2 regions of the Rhizobium sp. WSM1328 genome follow, and region 1 is predicted to be linked to the other one. Evidence: predicted binding sites of a transcription regulator. Region 1 holds the regulator's gene; the other holds the start of a gene.

Region 1 (9,686 bases):
ATTCTGATATCGGCAGTCCGGAACTGTAAGACTCAATTCCGTTCTGGAGCATTGCCGATGGAGCAAAACGTTTTTTTTCTGCCCCATGAAGGTCTGAAGCTCGCTGAGCTGGCAGAGTTTCTTGGGGCAGAACTCGCCAATTCCGACCATGCCGATGTTGTCGTCAGGTCCGTTGCCCCCATCAGCCGGGCTCGGGCGGGAGACGTCTGCTATATCCTGTCGCGTCGTAACCGCGATGAACTGGCGACATGCGAGGCCTCGGCAGTGATCTGCGATAAGGCGCTCGCCGATCTCGTACCCCCCCATATCCCGGTCATCCTGTCGTCCAATCCACATGCGGCTTTCGCGATGGCGGGCGGCCTGTTTTATCCCGCGGCATTGCGCCCGGTCGTCTTTTCCGGTGAAAGCGAGATCGCGCCAAGCGCGGTGATCGATCCGAGCGCCAAGCTTGAAAAGGGCGTGATCGTCGAGCCGATGGCCGTCATCGGAGCGCATGCCGAGATCGGCGAAGGGACGCGCATCGGCGCCCAAAGCATCATCGGTCCGAATGTCAAGATTGGCCGGGATTGTTCGATTGCGGCCGGCGCCAGCATTCTCTGCGCGCTGCTCGGCAATGGCGTCATCATCCACAACGGCGCCCGCATCGGCCAGGATGGTTTCGGTTATGCGCCGGGCCCGCGCGGCATGATCAAGATCGTCCAGATCGGCCGAGTGATCATCCAGGATAATGTCGAGATCGGCGCCAACACCTCGATCGACCGTGGCACCATGGACGATACGGTCATCGGCGAAGGCACCAAGATCGACAACCAGGTACAGATCGGCCACAACGTTCAGATCGGCCGCCATTGCGCGATCGTTGCGCATGTCGGCATCGCCGGCAGCGCGAAGATCGGCAATGGCGTTCAGATCGGCGGCCAGGTCGGTATCAAGGGGCATGTGACGATCGGTGACGGCGTGCAGATCGCCGCCCAAAGCGGTATCATGACCGATCTTGCCGCCGGCGGACAATATGGTGGTACACCTGGGCGCCCGCTGAATGACTATCTGAGAGATGTCGCGCAACAGATGTCAAGGACGAAGCTGCGCGGGACGAAACCTGGAGGCAAGCAAAATGACTGAGGAAGCCACGACAACGCTTTCTTCGGCTGACATCATCGAGATCATGAAACTGCTGCCGCATCGCTACCCGTTTCTCATGGTCGACAAGATCATCGAGATTGACGGCGACAACACGGCGATCGGCATCAAGAACGTCACGGTGAACGAACCGCATTTCACCGGTCATTTTCCGGAATCTCCGATCATGCCCGGCGTTCTCCTGATCGAGGGCATGGCCCAGACCGCGGGTGCGATCTGTGCCAAGAAGGATGGCCAGCCAGGCAACCTCGTCTATTTCATGACCATCGAGAATGCGCGCTTCCGCAAGCCCGTTGTACCCGGCGATCGTGTTGAATTCCATGTCAGGAAGCACAAGCAGCGCGGCAATATCTGGAAATTCCATTGCGACGCCAAGGTCGACGGCGCACTTGTCGCCGAGGCCGATATCGGCGCGATGATCGTTCGTAAGGATCAGGCATGAGCACTATCGCCGAAAGCGCTCGCATTCATCCGATGGCTGTCGTCGAAGACGGCGCGACCATCGGTGAGGGCGTCAAGATCGGTCCCTTCTGCCATGTCGGGTCGCACGTCGTCCTGCATGCGAATGTCGAGCTTTTGTCGCATGCGGTCGTGACCGGCCGCACCGTGGTCGGCAAGGGCACACGCATCTTTCCGATGGCGGTCGTTGGCGGCGATCCGCAGAGCGTGCATCACGGCGGCGAGGAGACGACGCTGACGGTCGGCGCCAACTGCACGATCCGCGAGGGCGTGACGATGAATACGGGCACGGCCGATTTCGGCGGCCAGACGATCGTCGGCGACAATAACCTCTTCCTTGCCAATTCGCATGTCGCGCATGACTGCCGGGTGGGCAACCATGTGATCATGTCGAACAACGTCATGCTCGCCGGCCATGTCGTCATCGAAGATCGCGTCATCCTGGGCGGCGGCTCGGCCGTTCACCAGTTTACCCGCGTCGGCCGTCAGGCCTTCGTCGGGGGGCTCTCGGCAGTGAGTTACGACGTCATTCCGTACGGCATGCTGAACGGCAATCCCGGGCTGCTGAGCGGCCTCAACGTCGTCGGCATGACGCGCGCCGGCGTGGACCGCGCCGTCATTCACAGGGTGCGGCGCGCCTACAAGTCGATCTTCGAAGGACCGGGCTCCGTCCGCGAAAACGCCGCCGCCATCCGCGAAGAATATGCTGATTGCGAGCAGGCGGTCCACATCCTCGACTTCATCGCCGCCGACAGCGACCGCGCCTTGTCCTCGCCAACTCGGGGGCAGAAGGGCTAGTCCGTGACTCTTTCCGGCGATACCGCTGCGGGCCGGCTGGCGATCATCGCCGGCGGCGGCCTTCTGCCTTCCTATGTAGCCGAAGCTGCGCGCGCGGCGGGCGAAAATCCCGTCATCGTCGCGCTGAAGGACGAAAGCGACCGGCGCTGGGAAGGGTATGACCATGCCGTCATCGGCGTCGGCGATTTTGCAGCTCTCGAGGGCCTCTTGAACCGCTACGGCATCGGCCGTGTCGTCATGTCCGGCAGCGTGCGGCGCCGGCCGGAATGGCGCGAGGTGCGCCCGACGCTGCGCACTCTGATGAAGATGCCGGCCGTGATCCGCACCTTGCTGTCCGGTGGCGACGATACGGTGCTGCAGATGGTGATCCGGCTGATCGAGGGAAACGGCCGCCGGGTCGTCGGCGCTCATGAGATCGCTCCCGACCTTCTTGCCTACGTCGGTCCGCTTGGCGCTGCAGCGCCTGGCGAGGAAGACCGGCGCGATATCAGGCGCGCAGCCGATGCCGCTGAGATGCTGGGCCGGCTCGATGTCGGTCAGGGCGCCGTCGCCATCGGCGGGCGTATCGTCGCGCTGGAGGGTCTTGAGGGCACGGACGAGATGCTGGAGCGTGTCGCGGGTCTCAGAGCCGCCGGGCGCATCTCGCCGCGCCGCCGTGGCGCACTCGTCAAACTCTGCAAGCCGCAACAGGATATCCGCGCCGACTTGCCGGCGATCGGCGTTTCCACGGTTCTGAACGCGAGGAAAGCCGGCCTTGCCGGCGTCGCCGTCGAGGCCGGCCGCTCGCTGGTGCTCGATCGCGCCGCCGTCATCAAAGCCGCCGATGAGGCTGGGCTCTTCGTCTGTGGCATCGATCGCGGCCTGCCGGCATGGGGGCTTGAATGAACGGGGCGTCGCTGAAGATCGCCGTCATTGCCGGCGAGGTGTCGGGGGATCTGCTCGGTGCCGATCTCATCGCCGCCCTGAAGCGGGTTCATAGCGGACCGGTGGAGCTCGTCGGTGTCGGCGGCGAGGGGCTGCAGGCGGAAGGCTTGCGATCCCTGTTCGATTTCTCCGAGCTGTCGATCATGGGTATCACCCAGGTGCTGAGCCGGCTGCCAAAGCTCTATACGCTGATCCGCCAGACGACGGCTGCCATCATCGCCGCAAGGCCGGATATTCTTCTGATCATCGACAGCCCGGATTTCACCCATCGCGTCGCAAAGCGTGTCCGCATCGCTCTGCCGGATCTGCCGGTTGTCAATTATGTTTGTCCAAGCGTCTGGGCCTGGAAGGAATATCGCGCCACGCGCATGCTCGCCTATGTCGATCATGTGCTCGCCGTCCTGCCCTTCGAGCCGGCAACAATGCGTGCGCTCGGCGGGCCTGAGACCACCTATGTCGGCCATCGCCTGACCGCCGATCCGGCGCTGCTCGAAGTGCGGCAGCAGCGCGCCATGCGCGCACCCGTCGAGGGAGCCGGCAAGGCGATCCTGATGCTTCCTGGATCAAGATCCTCCGAAATCGCCAAACTGCTTCCGTTCTTCGAGGATGCGGCCAAAGAACTTGTCGCCCGCAACGGCCCGATGCGATTCCTGCTGCCGACCGTGCCGCACAACGAAGCGCTGGTGAAAGGGCTCGTCGCCGGCTGGGCCACGCCGCCGGAGGTGGCGGTCGGGCCGGCGCAGAAGTGGAAGGCCCTTGCCGAGGCGGATGCGGCGATGGCAGCTTCCGGCACGGTGATCCTCGAACTCGCCCTTGCCGGCGTGCCGACGGTGTCCGTTTACAAGACGGATTGGATTATCCGCCTGCTCGCCCGGCGCATCAAGGTATGGACGGGCGCATTGCCCAATATCATCGCCGATTATGCCGTCGTGCCGGAATATCTGAACGAGATCGTCCGCGGCGCCAGCCTGGCGCGCTGGATGGAGCGGCTGTCGGCCGACACGTTCCAATTGAAGGCGATGAACGAGGGTTATGATCTCGTCTGGCAACGCATGCAGACCGAAAAGCCGCCCGGCGAACACGCTGCCGAGATCCTTCTCGACGTGCTGAAAAAGAAAAAACCCGGTCGTTTCTGACCGGGTTTTCTTTTGGGTTCTTTCTGAAGCGATCAGCGCTTCGAAACCGGAATGTAGTCGCGCTTCGGTTCGCCGACATAAAGCTGGCGCGGACGGCCGATGCGCTGTTCCGGATCCTCGATCATCTCGTTCCACTGCGCGATCCAGCCGACGGTGCGGGCGAGCGCGAAGAGCACGGTGAACATGGTCGTGGGGAAGCCCAGCGCCTTCAGCGTGATGCCGGAATAGAAGTCGATGTTCGGATAGAGCTTCTTCTCGATGAAATATTCGTCGGTGAGCGCGATGCGCTCCAGCTCCATCGCCACTTCGAGCAACGGATCGTCCTTGATGCCGAGTTCGCCGAGCACTTCATGCGTCGTCTTCTGCATGATCTTGGCGCGCGGATCGTAGTTCTTGTAGACCCGGTGACCGAAGCCCATCAGGCGGAACGGATCATTCTTGTCCTTGGCGCGGGCGACATATTCCGGAATGCGGTCGACCGTGCCGATTTCCGTCAGCATGTTGAGGGCTGCTTCGTTAGCACCGCCGTGAGCGGGCCCCCAGAGGCAAGCAATGCCGGCGGCGATGCAGGCGAACGGGTTGGCACCCGATGAACCGGCGAGACGGACGGTCGAGGTCGAGGCGTTCTGCTCATGATCGGCATGCAGGATGAAGATGCGGTCCATGGCGCGGGAAAGCACCGGATTGACCACATATTCCTCGCAGGGCACAGCAAAGCACATGCGCAGGAAGTTCGAGGCATAGTCGAGGTCGTTCTTCGGATAAACGAAGGGTTGGCCGATATGGTATTTGTAGGCCATCGCGGCAAGCGTCGGCATCTTGGCGATCATGCGCAGGCTGGCGACCATGCGCTGGTGCGGATCGGTGATGTCGGTGGAGTCGTGATAGAAGGCCGACAGTGCGCCGACGCAGCCGCACATGACGGCCATCGGATGCGCATCGCGGCGGAAGCCGGTGAAGAAGCGGCTCATCTGCTCGTGTACCATGGTGTGGTGCGTAACGCGGTAATCGAAATCCTTCTTCTGCACGGTGGTCGGCAGTTCGCCGTAAAGCAGGAGATAGCAGACTTCGAGGAAGTCGCCATGCTCGGCGAGCTGCTCGATCGGATAGCCACGATGCAGCAGGACACCTTCGTCGCCGTCGATGTAGGTGATTTTCGATTCACAGGATGCGGTCGAGGTAAAACCCGGATCGTAGGTGAAGGAAGCGGTGTTCTTGTAGAGGGCACCGATATCGATGACGCTCGGGCCGATCGTGCCGCTTTTGACAGCAAGGTCGACAGACTTGTCACCGATTTTTATTGTAGCGCTTTGATCCGTCATGCTGATCCTCCGAAATGGCGGTGGCGCCATAAAAGCGCCATAGGGGTTAAGCGTCCTCACCGATAGCTATATGATCGCGAAGCTAATGCCAAGTTACTGTGATGGCATTTTGTGCAATGCGGTATCACCTTTTAGGCACTGCAGCGATGAGCCACACGCATATCGGAAGCCGATGATTCGACTGGTCTTTTGGGGCTCGCGATTTTGCCTCATATTTCAATCGATTATGCTTGCCGGATTTGATTGGAGGTTGCATTCTGACTGCCTTCGCAGCCGGGCTTGGGCGGTTCATGCAGGAGTTGACGTCAGTCGAATTGCGGCCGGAAACAGGCGAAGGCCTTGCCGCTCCTCCAATTTTTCACCACCAGTCGTGGTGACGCGACCGGCAAGGACGCAGTCGGCAATACCATTGCGCCACCGGCTGCCGGCCGCAGCCTCGCACTTGCTGCGTGCCGGCATGCGCATGCTGGGCGAGGAGACGGACCATGGCCGCCTGCTGCTGTTCTCGCCGGTCTTCCTCGGCGCCGGGTCAGCCATCTGGTTTCTCGCGGCATCGGATTTTCCGCTCACTGCATCGCTGCTCTGCCTGTTGGTGCTGACCGTCGCAGTTCTCATCGCCAGCCGCAACCGGGCGGCATTGCGGGCAGCGCTGCTGGCGCTTTCGCTCGTGGCTTGCGGCATAGTCTCGGCGCAGTTCGAGAGCTGGCGGGCTTCGACCGTGATCCTCGATTCATCAGTGACGACGACGGTGACCGGCCGCGTCGAGCGGCGCGAAGGCGATGGTCGCGGCCGGTGGCGCTACATTCTTGCCGTCACCGGCACTGAAGCGCCTCAGGTCAAGCGGCCGCCGGAACGCATCACCGCCATCGCCCGCGGTGCGGACGCAGCCTTCGAGATCGGCGATATCATCACCGGCAGGGCGCGGCTGACGCCGCCGGCGGGCCCAGCACTTCCCGAGCTCAACGACTTCTCCTTCAGTGCCTATTTCGACGGCATCGGCGCCAACGGCTTCTTCTACGGTGCACCGACGAAGGTCGATGCGCAGGCAGGTCCGCAGGCTGCAAGATCGGCGGTGGAAGCGCTGCTCGAAGGGCTCTACCGGCTGCGCAGCGGCATTGGCGACCGGATAAGGTCGATCCTGCCCGGCGATACCGGCGCTTTTGCCGCCGCACTGGTGACGGACGAGCGGCGCGCCATCTCGGATGCGACGACGGAGGCACTACGCCAGTCCGGTCTGGCTCATATCATCGCCATCTCCGGTCTCAACATGGCGCTGTCGGCCGGCATCTTCTTCGTCGGCTTTCGGATGCTGCTCAGCATCTTTGCCGGTATCGCTGAGGCCTACCCGACGAAGAAGATCGCTGCCGCCGGCGCGCTCATCGCCGTTACTGCCTATTTCCTGATTTCGGGCTTTGCGGTCTCTGCCGAGCGCGCTTTCATCATGATGGCCATCATGTTGATTGCCGTCTTCTTCGACCGGCCGTCGATCAGCCTGCGCAATGTCGCGCTTTCCGCCCTCGTCATCATCCTCATTTCACCGTCCGAGGTCTTAGGTCCGAGCTTCCAGATGTCCTTTGCCGCGACATTGGCGCTGGTCTCGGGTTATCAGTTGTGGAAGGACCGGCGCGTCCGCGAAAACGCCTTTCTGAAGCTACCTATCATCAGGCCCGTCGTTACGGTTGCCGGTTTCTTCGGCGGCGTCTTCCTGACTTCGCTGATCGGCGGTTTTTCCACCGCGCTGTTTTCGATCGAGCATTTTCATCGCCTGACCGCCTACGGCCTGCCGGCAAACCTCGCGACGATGCCGATCATCTCCTTCATCGTCATGCCGGCCGGCTTGCTGGCGATGCTGCTCATGCCTTTCGGTCTGGATGTTTTGCCCTGGAAGGTCGTCGGATTCGGCCTCGATCTGGTGATCGCGGTCGCAAAGACGGTGTCCGGCTGGGATGGCAATATCGACGTCGGCCGCTTGCCCGCCTGGTATTTCGCGGTCGCCGTGGCAGGCTTTCTGCTGCTGACGCTGCTCCGCACCCGGCTGCGCCATATCGGCACATCAATCATCGCGGTCGCAACGCTCATCCTGTTGCTTCTACCGGTTCCCCGGCCGCCGGATCTGGTGATTTCGGAGGATGGCAGTCTCGTCGCGGTGGTCGAAGCGGCAGCAATGGCTTCCAACCGTGAAAGACCACCGGATTTCATCTTCGACCAGTGGCAGAGAGCCCTGGTCCTGCCGAGACATGATCCGCCGAAGATGCTGGATGGTCCTGCTATCCCGCAGGTAGGAGAAGACCGCCGCGTCAAGCTTTCCCGCGATCAGCAGAACGAAGCGAGGACAGCGATGCGGGCGGCCGCAGCGGCCGGTGAAGCAAACCGCTTTTCCTGCGTCAAGAGGGCCTGGTGCGCATCAAGGCTTGGCAATGGTCGTGTGGTTGCTGTCATCGACAATGCCGCCTATCTCGGCCCGGCATGCGACGCGGCCGATATCATCGTGACGTCGGTCCGCCTGCGTTTCAACAGCTGCCGCTCAGGTGCGACGCTCTTCACCGGCGAGACGCTGCGCAGGACCGGATCCATCGAGTTGCGCTTCGCGGACGCCGGCCTGGAGGTGGCAACCGCATTTGACGCATTGTCGCGACCATGGATGCGCCATCGCGCCTTTGACTGGCGCAGCAACAGCTTTACCGAATCCGGCCTAACCGATGTCAGTGATAGCGGCGAATGAGGCCGACGAGTTTGCCCTGCACCTTAACACGGTCTGGTCCGAAAATCCGGGTCTCGTAAGCCGGGTTGGCCGCTTCCAGTGCGATCGAGGCGCCCTTGCGGCGGAAGCGCTTGAGTGTCGCTTCTTCGTCATCGACGAGTGCAACAACAATGTCGCCAGGACTTGCGGTGCTGCCATTGCGGATGATCACGGTGTCGCCGTCGAAGATGCCGGCGTCGATCATCGAATCGCCCTTGACCTCCAGGGCATAATGTTCACCGGAACCGAGCATGTCGGCCGGAACGGCGATGTCGTGGGTGTTGTTCTGGATCGCCGAGATCGGCACACCGGCGGCGATTCTGCCCATGACCGGCACGGAAACCGAGTTGCCGTTGTCGGCGACGGGTTTTGCGGGAGCAGGGGCGGCGACCGGCTGAGGTTTGCCCAGGCTGCCTTCGATGACGCTCGGCGAAAAGCCGCGCCGCGGCTGGATGCTGGGGCTGTAGGCCTCCGGAAGCTTGATGACCTCGAGCGCACGGGCGCGGTTCGGTAGGCGGCGAATGAAGCCTCTCTCCTCGAGCGCCGTAATCAGGCGATGAATCCCGGACTTCGAGGCGAGGTCCAGAGCATCCTTCATTTCGTCGAAAGATGGCGGAACGCCGGATTCCTTCATGCGCTCATGAATGAAAAGGAGAAGCTCCTGTTGTTTGCGCGTGAGCATCGACGTTGTGACCTCGTGATTGAAACAAATCCAGAACAGACACTATATGTTCCATATGTGTTCCGCAAGTAGCTAAATTTCCGTAAAACTTGGCGCCAACTCGTTGAGATTTTTATTTTCATTCGCCGGATTGGCACAGAAGTCTTGCGTTGAGGGAAGCGCTGTCGCACATCTCTTGCCGTGTCAGGGAGGGATATCATGAACGAGCACTCCGCCAAACCGCACCCGCTGGATCATGTCGTGCTGCCGGTCGTCAATATCGATCTGGCGCGCGAGAGGCTCGGCAAGCTCGGCTTCACCGTTGCCCCCGATGCGCGCCATCCCTTCGGAACGGAGAATGCCTGCGTCTTCTTTGCTGACAAGACCTATCTGGAGCCGCTCGGGATTGCGAGCGTCGAGGAGAGCGAGGCGTCGGCGCGCCAAGGCAATGTCTTCACCGCCCGCAATCAGGCTTTCCGCTTCCGCTGCGGCGCGGAGGGGCTTTC
Region 2 (9,686 bases), 1.8 Mb from region 1:
CAACCTGATCACATCCTCGCCAATCCGGTCATGAGCCATCAGGTGGAGCGGCGGCCGGGGTCCGGCGAAATATGGCTTGCCGTGACCGAGCACGACTGGGTGCAGGTAGATTCGATACTCATCGATCAGGCCAAGTTCGGTCAGGCTTTGCGCCAAATTGGGGCCGGCAACTTCGATCTCGCCGTCGCGTTCCGCCTTCAGTTCGCGGATCGCGGCCTCAAGATCTTCCCCAACAAGCGTGGCCTTGGGACCGACCGACGCCAATGAGCGCGAGACGACCCATTTCGGTTGGCTCCGCCACGCCGTCGCGAAAGCCTGTCGCTCTGCATCCCATTCAGGATGTTCGTCGTCCCAGTAGCGCATGACCTCATACATCTGACGACCGTACACACTACCCGCCTGCCGCTGAGCCTCTTCGATGAAGTGGCGGAAGAGTGTCGGGCTTGGCGCAAACGCCATATGATCGACGTAGCCGTCCAGGGACTGGTTCATTCCGAACACAAGCTTAGCCATCTTCACTTCCTTTCCTAAAACGGCATATCCGCGCGCAGACCTGCTTGCATTATGCAATCGGTTGGAAGTTAGCTCAACTGGTTTTATTTCGTAATTGGTTTTTGAAGTGCACAGCGATCCGCGATCCGATGGCCGCCAACCGGCCGGCCTGAGGTGGACAACGACCTGTCCACCTCAGGCTATCAGCATAGACAAGCCGCCGTCAGAGGACGCTATTTCAGCGGCAGAAACAGCTCCGCCACCGCCTCATGCTCCGCCACCTCCGGGAAGAAGCTCAGCCGTTGGCAATAGATCGGGAAGTTGCGTGCTTCCTCGCCGCTGGCCGGAAGCCATTCGCGATAAAGGTAGAGCGCGGCGGGCTCCAGATTGTCGGTGTTGCCGACGACACGCAGCACCGCGCAGCGCCCGCCGGGGATCTCGCCGGCTTTGATCTCTTCGCCGTTCGCCTCGATTGGTTGGCTGATCCCGACACAAAGGTCGACGCTATAATCGGCAGGCGACTGAGGACGCCGCTCGGAGCGCCAGACGTTGAAGGTCGGACTTGTCCTGGGGTGCAGGCCAGCGGCCTTGCGCCAGGCGATGAACCGCTGGATGGTGGCGCCGAGCGACGCAGGGTCGCCCCGATGCTCCATGATCGCCACCGGCGTGGCAGGCACATTGCGAATTATCACGTCTTCAGCGATGAAAGTCTTCTGCATGAGCTTGCTCCTTGCATTGTCGAGAGGCCCGAAGGCGGCAAGCCACGGCTCCCATTCGGGAGATTTCCGGAACGACGAAGGCGATTGCCCGAACCGTTGCCGAAAGGCGCGGGCAAAGGCATCCGGTGCGTCGTAACCGGCATCCATCGCTATATCGGTGACGCGTTCTTCGTCCCTGTAAGCCAGCCGGTATGAAGCGCGCTTCATGCGGGCAAGCTGGATATAGCGATACACTGACAATCCGAAGGTCGCCGTGAACTGCCGGTGGAAATGAAATTTCGAGAAGGCTGCGACACTGCTCAAAACGTCAAGATCGAGATCGTCATCGAGGTGCCGGTCGACATAATCCAGCACTCGCTGCATCCGCTCATGATAGTTCCGAAGCGCTGCGGTCATTCGTCTTGGTCTCCGTGGCAGCTCAAACTAGATCCCTCAGGCAACGCAGCGCTCGACCGATCTTGCGGTTAGCCGGTGCCGCCCGATCGGAGCATCTTGCGATCCTCGCCTGGCACTGTTATTCGCATTTCCGTCTTAGAGGAGAATGCCTTTGTTTGCCGTCGCAACGATCCAGAACTCACCGGCTGCGGCGGTAGGGATAGAGGCGCTCGGCATCGTGACCGAGAGCTGATCCTCGCTCTATCGCTCGGCCTTTCGCGCGCCAATGCCGGCGCATGTCTAATGTCCAGAAGACTATGATTATCGAACTAACATCTCATGATTTTGACGCGCTGCTGAAGGGCATCGCCCCTGCTCATCTGCGCCTTGTCCAAGACAGCGCCATTGCACCTCCTGAAGTCCTGGCGATGTTGAGCCGCCTCGCCGCTGACATCGGCGCGGAATTTTCACCGTCGGCCTGGATGATCGTGGAGGATGACGAGATCGTCGGCCTTTGCTCTGTCATCAAGGTTCCGCGGGATGGCAATATCCATATCGGCTATGGGGTTGCGCCTTCCCGCCAAAGCCGTGGATGCGCCACGCGGGCGATAGGGCAGTTGCTTCAGTGGGCGCGGAACGACCATCGCGTGGCCTTAGTCTCTGCGGAGACCGGGGTCGACAACATCACGTCCCGGCGCGTTCTTGGACGCAATGGCTTTATCCGTATCGGCGAGCGTGTCGATGCCGAAGACGGTCCGTTGATCTGCTGGGAAGCAATGACCGTCTAGGTTTGCAGACCAGGGAAGCCCCAGACCGGAAACGACCGGCCAAGGTTCAATTACCTCGGCCGGCCGTTGTCATGAGGGGAATGACGACTGCGGATCCGAAGCCGGCTTCAGCGGCCGTAGGTCACCTCGACGGAGGCCTTGGCGAGCGTATTGGCCCTGACATAGAAGCCAACCATGGCAGCCGGGGCGGTCTCAGGAAGCGGGAGCTTGTCCACCGAGAGCGCATAGACGGTGAACTTGTAGTGGTGCGGCTGATCGCCGGCCGGCGGGGCATGCGCCGCCATATCCGGACATGCCAAAATCCGTGTGACCTTCGACGGCGCCTGCCGGAAGCTTTTTGTCACCGCTGGCGCCGGTGGCAATCTCCGAGGCATTTGCGGGAATGTTGAACACCGACCAATGCCACCAGCCCGAGCCTGTGGGAGCATCCGGATCGTAAGCCATGATGGCGAAGCTCTTGGTCGCCTCAGGCGCACCCGACCAGGTCAGCTCCGGCGAGATGTTCTTGCCGGCGCAGCCGAAGCCGTTGAAGATCTGCGCGTCGGCCATGGACTTGCTGGCGACCAGATCCTTCGAGGTGAGCTTCATTTCGGCCTGTGCGGCCGTCGCGCCGAAGACGGACGTAGCGAGAAGTACTGCTGTGATGAAACGCATGCTGTTTTCCTGCGGTTGATAATGCCGGAAAACTATCGTCACCGCGCAAGCGCATCTGCCCCGCTACGCTCAACTTCTGCCCCGATCCGCTCAAAACGCTCAGAGCCACCCCGGACATGGCGCGGATTGACGCCGAACCGCTCTTTGAAACGCGCCGCGAATTGAGAAGGAGAGTCGTAACCGACCTCAAGCGCAATCTGCGCCATCGGCAGGGTTGTGGTTTGAATGAGGCCCAAGGCGCGGTTCATTCTTGTATCGCTCAAGATCTCAGTAAAGCCGGTACTTTCGGCGGCGAGCTTCCGCCTCAGCGTCGCTTCACTCATGTTGAACGAGCGCGCCGCGTGCCCCAGCGTCCAATCAAAGGCCGTATCGCTTTCAATCATCTGCCGCAGCCGGTCCTCGAGCCGAGGACTTTGGCATTGGCCCAGCACCGCTCCGCCGAGCGCAAACCAAGTGATGAGTTCGAGCAACCGCGCCTTGGCAATGGCGCCGGGAAGCCTCGTCAGATTGCCGGGCTGACAGCAATAGTCAAACAATGCCGCAGCTTCTTCCGGCAGGTCCGAGGTGACTGCCGGGACAGGCCTTGATGGGACGGCAATCGACCCCATCCTGCTGTAGGCTTCCTCGAACAGCTGTCGCGGAACGGGAAGCGCCAGGGTCTGATACTTCTGCGGCGCCTTGGGAATGTTCTCCATCGTCAACGGTCGATAGTCGGGCAGCAAGCCATAAGCGCCGGCTTCGAGGCGCAAAGCCTTATCATCGGCCATGACGATCTTGGTTCCCGACTGCACCTGTATCAACAAGGGGCTCGTATTGACGAGACGATAAAAACAGGCCCGCCCACCCTGACGGATCAAAGCCCTGGCCGGAACAGGAAAGACGTCGTCGAGCATATGTTCTCCGCAAAAGGATGGAAGCGCGGCGAGCGGTGGCGTCTATAGAGCGCGCGCCGCCTCGCTGGCCTCTATCATCGGGAATATCAAAGCCGGATGCCAGCGGCAACATCAGCCCAAGCCGCAGGATTTGAGCCCGTGCGACTGGCCTGAAATCGCCGTCGAGACTTACCAGCGGCGGCTTAAGCCCAGACCGCATTACCGCCGGTCGGAGCTGCGGACATAATCGACCAATGCGCGCAACTTCAGCGGCTGCCTCTGGCGCCTGGGGTAGTAGAGATAGAAGCCCGGAAAGGGTGGACAGAAATCCTCCAGCAGCGGCACGAGTTCGCCGCGGTCGATATAGGACTGGAAGGTTTCCGCCATGCCGAAGGTGATGCCTGCCCCCGCGCAGGCCATACGGATCATCATTCCCATGTCGTTGGTCGTAACAGTGGGATCGACGGAGACGTCGAAGTCGCGGTCGTTTTCGGTGAACTCCCAGCGATAGGGCGCCGTATCCGGGCGTGGGCGCCATCCGATGCAGGCGTGGTTCTGCAACTCGCGGGGATGGCGGGGATGGCCGCGGCGGTCGAGATAGCTGCGGGATGCCGCCGCGCATTGTCGCTGCTCTTCGGAGACGGAGATCGCGATCATGTCCTGCTCGATCACCTCGCCCAGCCGGACGCCCGCGTCGAACCCGGCCTCGACGATATCGAATTCGTCATCGGTGATGGTGATATCGAGTTTGATGTCAGGGCAGGCTTCCATGAAGCCGGCCAGCAAGGTGCCGGACAGGAAGTTCTCGGCGATCGAGGAAACGGTGATCCTCAGCAGGCCGCTCGGGCGCGCCTGCATTTCCCGGACCGTCTGCATCGCATCATTGACCTGCCGGACCGATGGACGAACCGCCTCGAAGAACACTTCGCCGGCTTCGGTCAGGCTGACGCTGCGCGTCGTGCGCTGGACCAGGGCGACTCCGACCCGATCCTCGAGGCGCTGCAGGGCCTGGCTGACGGCGGAACGGGTGACGCCAAGCCGCTCGCCGGCAAGCCGGAAGTTCCGCGCCTCCGCCACCGCAAGAAAGACTGAAATGCCTTCGAGATCGTCGACCATTGGTTAGCACTTCTAACCAAGGCATCATGGATTGGCAACTTAATCGCCGCGGATCGGCGCGCTATCTTTCAGGTCGAGGTCAACGCCAAGACCCACTCATCGGCAAATCTTCTTCGAAAGGCAAGGCAATGCGAAAGTTTTTCAAAAGCTCGGTCCTGCCGTTTTTCACGGCGATCACCCTGGCTGGCACGGCGATCAGTTCGTCAGCCGCCGATGCCATGAACCGCCAATCTCACCAGCAACAAACAAGCGAGAACGCTATGCAGCAACATTCCTATGTCGGCATGTGGGTTACGGATGATGGCCGCGTCCGCCACGAGCTTCTGCCGAATGGCCGTTACGACGAAGCCCGTGGCAGCAGAGAAAGCGCCTATCGAGGACGCTACGACGTCACCGGAAACCACATCGAATATTGGGATGACACGGGCTTCACAGCCGACGGCGATTTCGTCGACGGCAATACCCTCCATCACGGTGGCATGGTGCTTCGGCGCAAATGACGTGCCGCCCGAAAGGCAACACCACACAAGAAGGCCGCATTTGCCGGCCGGAAAGGATGACGATCATGTCTTCCCCAACACCCATCTGGTTCATCACCGGCGCATCGTCCGGCCTCGGCCGGGCGCTCGCCGAAGCCGTGCTGGCCCGTGGCTGGCGCGCCGCTGTTACAGCGCGCAGACCCGAGACCCTGGCAGATCTCACGGCGCAACACGGCGACCCCGCGCTTGCCCTTGCACTCGATGTGACGGACAGCCGCTCCATCGCCGGCGCGGTTCGTGACGCCGAAACGCATTTCGGTGCGATCGACGTCCTCGTCAACAATGCCGGTTACGGCTACTTCTCGGCGATCGAAGAGGGCGATGATGCCGAGATACGCGCCCAGTTCGAGACCAATGTCTTCGGACTGATCGCCGTCACCAAGCAGGTTCTGCCGGGCATGCGCCGACGCCGGCAAGGGCATATCTTCAACGTCTCTTCGCTCGGCGGGCTCGTCGCTTTTGCCGCAACCGGCTATTACCATGCCACCAAGTTCGCGGTCGAAGGCTTGTCGGAATCGCTTTCGCATGAGGTCAGGCCGCTTGGCATCGATGTGACGATCCTTGAACCGGGCGCCTTCCGCACGGATTGGGCCGGCCGGTCGATGGTCGAATCCAGCACGATCATCGAAGACTACGCCGAAACGTCAGGCAAGCGGCGCCAGGCCACCCGCTCGATCTCCGGCAACCAGCCGGGCGATCCCGCGCGCGCGGCAACCGCGATCATATCGGCGTTCGAAGCGGACGTGCCGCCGCTGCGCCTGCTGCTCGGTGCACCCGCCCTGAAGATCGCCCGCGAACGGCTCGATGCGCTGCGCACAAATTTCGACGCCTGGGCGGAGACGACGCTCAGCGCCGATTTTCCAAGCTAACCGTAACGAAAATCTCACCTGCAAAAATGGAGCTTGAAATGTCTGATATCAAAGGGAAAGTCATTGCCATCACCGGCGCCAGCAGCGGCATCGGAGAGGCCGCGGCAAAGGTGCTGGCTGCCGCAGGCGCCCATATCGTCATCGGCGCCCGCCGCACCGAGCGCCTGGAGGAACTCGCCGGCGAAATCGCCGCAAAGGGCGGGTCGGTGCGCCGGCGACAGCTTGACGTCACCGACCGTTCCCAGGTGGAAGCCTTTGCAGGCTTCGCCCGCTCCGAATTCGGACGGCTGGACGTTATCGTCAACAATGCCGGCGTCATGCCGCTGTCGCTACTCGACGCCCTCAAGGTCGACGAATGGGACCGGATGGTCGACGTCAATATCAAGGGTGTTCTCTATGGCGTTGCGGCGGCGCTTCCGATCATGAAGGCGCAGGGATCAGGGCAGATCATCAACCTGTCTTCGATCGGCGGCCACAGCGTCTCTCCGACGGCGGTTGTCTATTGCGCGACGAAATTCGCGGTACGGGCGATCTCGGACGGACTGCGGCAGGAGTCCGATCGTATCCGCGTCACCGTCATCTCTCCGGGCACGACGACATCGGAACTCGCCGACACCATCACCGATCCGACGGCGCGTGATGCCATGAAGGCTTTCAGGGCGATCACCATCAGCCCCGAGGCCGTCGCCAATTCGATCCTCTACGCCGTCAGCCAGCCTGATGATGTCGATGTCAGCGAGATCATCATCCGACCGACAGCCAGCCCCTATTGATCCGCTGAGATTGCTGCCAAAGTAATTCCAGCAAAAGTGTAGAGCGGTTTTGCCAGGCAAAGCGCGAAGCGATTTTGCCGGGAATTGCGGAAAACGAAAGAGCCTCCGCCGCCTAAAAACCCAGCGACTGCTGGGCGGGCGGCGGCGGTGCAAGGTTGACGCCTTCGAGCTCCAGCATGCGGGCCTTCGATGACGAACCGCCGGGCGCGGAGAAGCCCCCGATCTTGCCGCCGGCCGCAAGCACCCGGTGGCAGGGGATGATCAGGGCGACAGGGTTCTTCGCCATCGCCTGGCCGACGTCGCGGGCGGCTTCCGGCCCGACGCCGAGCTCCTTGGCCAGCGCGCCGTAAGTGGTGGTGCGGCCCCAGCCGACACGCCTTGCCGCCGCATAAATATCCCGGAAGAAGGCATCCTGGCCGGCAAGATCGAGTTCGACGCCGGAAAAATCCGTCTCCTCGCCCTGGAAGTAGCGTTTCACGGCGGCGACCGTCTCGAGCACGCCAGGCGTCGGCGCGCCGGCTTCGGCATCCGGCAGGCGGCGCAACAGCAACCGTTCCGTCGCTTCCGCTGACTTGGTCGGCAGTTGGAAACGGATGATGCCGGCGTCGCTCCAGGCAATACCGCAGAAACCGCCCGCGGTTTCGAAGATGAGATAGTGGTGCGTTGTCTCAGCCATGACACAGCCTCCGCGTTTTCGATGACCTTCAAAATCGTATGGGACGGCCGCTGTTTCAACCCGTTTCTTGCGCGCGCCAGGCTTCCAGGAAATATTGCGATGCGCCCCTGCATTGTCGACCGACTAGCCACTTCACCCGGTCCTGAGCGACGTTTCGGATAAGTGTGGCCCCGAGCATGTCGGGAAATTATGTTCTCTTTTTGTTCTTGATGTTGTTTCCTTGCAGAGTATCTTCGTCGCGTTTTGAAAACGACGAGGCGGGTCATGACGACCTGAAACTCCATGAACCAGATGCCCTTCGACTTCGGAGACGACAAAAATGGTCGCGGACGGCGGAACGAAAGCTACGTCAGCGGACACCGACTTTTCTTTGCGCTCTGCCCTCCTGATGCCGTCGAGCAGCAGGCGGCCGCAATCGCCGATGACTATCGTCGAGCCTTCTCCCTTTCCGGGATGCCGCGCCTGACGACATTGCATGTGTCGATCATCTGGGTCGGCGACTATCCGAGGCTGCCGGAGGATGTGGTCTTCGCGGCACGACAGGCCGGCGCCACAGTCGAGAGTGCCCCGATCGCAATAAGCTTCGACCGGATCATGCGATTCCCGCAGGCGCGTTCGCTTGTGCTTTGCGGCGAAGGCGGACGGAAACCACTGACACGGCTGCACGTCCAACTGGGCGTCGGCATGTACAATGCCGGCTTGCGGCACAATGTCGGCCGCGACTACAAGCCGCACATGACACTTCTCTATGACCGCAAAGCCGTGCCGCCGACGACCCTCGACACACCCGTTTCATGGACCGCGTCCGAATTCCTGCTCATCCACAGTGTTCTCGGAAAAACCGAACATCGGATCATCGATCGCTGGCCGCTGCTCGGCTGAGGCAATGATGTCTTCGGACCACGCTTGCGCTTGCCCCATTTCCGCTCATATAGCTCGGAATGCCTAACCGGGCGCTGGTTGTAAACGGGAACGAAGACAGCATGGACGTTTCAGAGATCATCATCCCTGGAGATACGCCGGGAACGGAGTGGCGGTTGCCGGTGCTGCGCTTTAAAGGCCACGATCCGAAGGCGCCGAAGGCCTATATCCAGGCGGCACTGCATGCCGGCGAGCTGCCGGGAACGGTGCTGCTGCATTTCCTCTGCGAAAGGCTGCGGCAGGCGGAAAGCCAAGGTGGGATCGCCGGCGACATCACCATCGTGCCGCAGGCCAATCCGATCGGTGCGGCGCAATCGCATTTCGGCGAGCTGCAGGGCCGTTTCGACCTGGGCTCACGCACCAATTTCAACCGGGATTTTCCGCTGATCTCGATTGTCGATCGCACCACGCTGACCGAAGATCTCGATGATTACCCGGCTACCGACAGATTGAAGAGGCAGCTGCTGCATATGGCGCTTGGCGCCGATCTCGTGCTCGACCTGCATTGCGACGACGAATCCCTGCAATATGCCTATATCGACGAGGCCTTCTGGCCGGAGGCCGCCGATCTTGCCGCTTCACTCGGCATGGAGGCCGTGCTGCTTTCGGATGGCGAAAGCTCGGCCTTCGAGGAGGCCGTCGGCTTTGCATGGAAATATGAGGTTCCCGGCGAACGCCGGCCCCGTCTGCCCGGCAAACTCTCCGTCACCGTCGAGCTGCGCGGCAAACGCGACGTCGATCCGGTGCTGGCGAAAAAGGATGCGGATGGGCTCTGGCACTTCCTCGCGGCACGGGGGACCGTTGGCGACGAAAAGCCCGCGGCAATGCCATTTTCCGGTCCGGCCGTGCCGCTCGACAATGTCGAGATCATCCGCACGCCAGAAGGCGGAGC

Evidence for each region. The regulator LexA, encoded in region 1, represses DNA repair genes until DNA is damaged. The targets are predictions, from matches to a motif close to TGTTCNNNNTGTGTTCNG.
Region 2: a site for LexA is predicted at 8,064-8,081, ahead of AC2444_RS23095 (2'-5' RNA ligase family protein). Genes of this name have one in related genera too.

The regions. Positions count from the first base shown of each region.
Region 1 covers NZ_CM172788.1:1,763,527-1,773,212, forward strand. Annotated here, with positions in the region: gene bamA (outer membrane protein assembly factor BamA) at 1-7, shown strand, start outside; gene lpxD (UDP-3-O-(3-hydroxymyristoyl)glucosamine N-acyltransferase) at 58-1,122, shown strand; gene fabZ (3-hydroxyacyl-ACP dehydratase FabZ) at 1,115-1,582, shown strand; gene lpxA (acyl-ACP--UDP-N-acetylglucosamine O-acyltransferase) at 1,579-2,397, shown strand; gene AC2444_RS09125 (LpxI family protein) at 2,401-3,282, shown strand; gene lpxB (lipid-A-disaccharide synthase) at 3,279-4,457, shown strand; gene gltA (citrate synthase) at 4,490-5,779, opposite strand; partial or broken gene AC2444_RS09140 (ComEC/Rec2 family competence protein) at 6,070-8,501, shown strand; gene lexA (transcriptional repressor LexA) at 8,482-9,201, opposite strand; gene AC2444_RS09150 (VOC family protein) at 9,400-9,686, shown strand, end outside.
Region 2 covers NZ_CM172788.1:4,674,151-4,683,836, reverse strand. Annotated here, with positions in the region: gene AC2444_RS23145 (dihydrofolate reductase family protein) at 1-513, opposite strand, end outside; gene AC2444_RS23140 (AraC family transcriptional regulator) at 726-1,607, opposite strand; gene AC2444_RS23135 (GNAT family N-acetyltransferase) at 1,883-2,374, shown strand; partial or broken gene AC2444_RS23130 (YbhB/YbcL family Raf kinase inhibitor-like protein) at 2,482-3,028, opposite strand; gene AC2444_RS23125 (helix-turn-helix domain-containing protein) at 3,067-3,921, opposite strand; gene AC2444_RS23120 (LysR family transcriptional regulator) at 4,120-5,016, opposite strand; gene AC2444_RS23115 (Atu4866 domain-containing protein) at 5,145-5,516, shown strand; gene AC2444_RS23110 (oxidoreductase) at 5,573-6,424, shown strand; gene AC2444_RS23105 (SDR family oxidoreductase) at 6,463-7,197, shown strand; gene AC2444_RS23100 (methylated-DNA--[protein]-cysteine S-methyltransferase) at 7,310-7,873, opposite strand; gene AC2444_RS23095 (2'-5' RNA ligase family protein) at 8,156-8,755, shown strand; gene AC2444_RS23090 (succinylglutamate desuccinylase/aspartoacylase family protein) at 8,857-9,686, shown strand, end outside.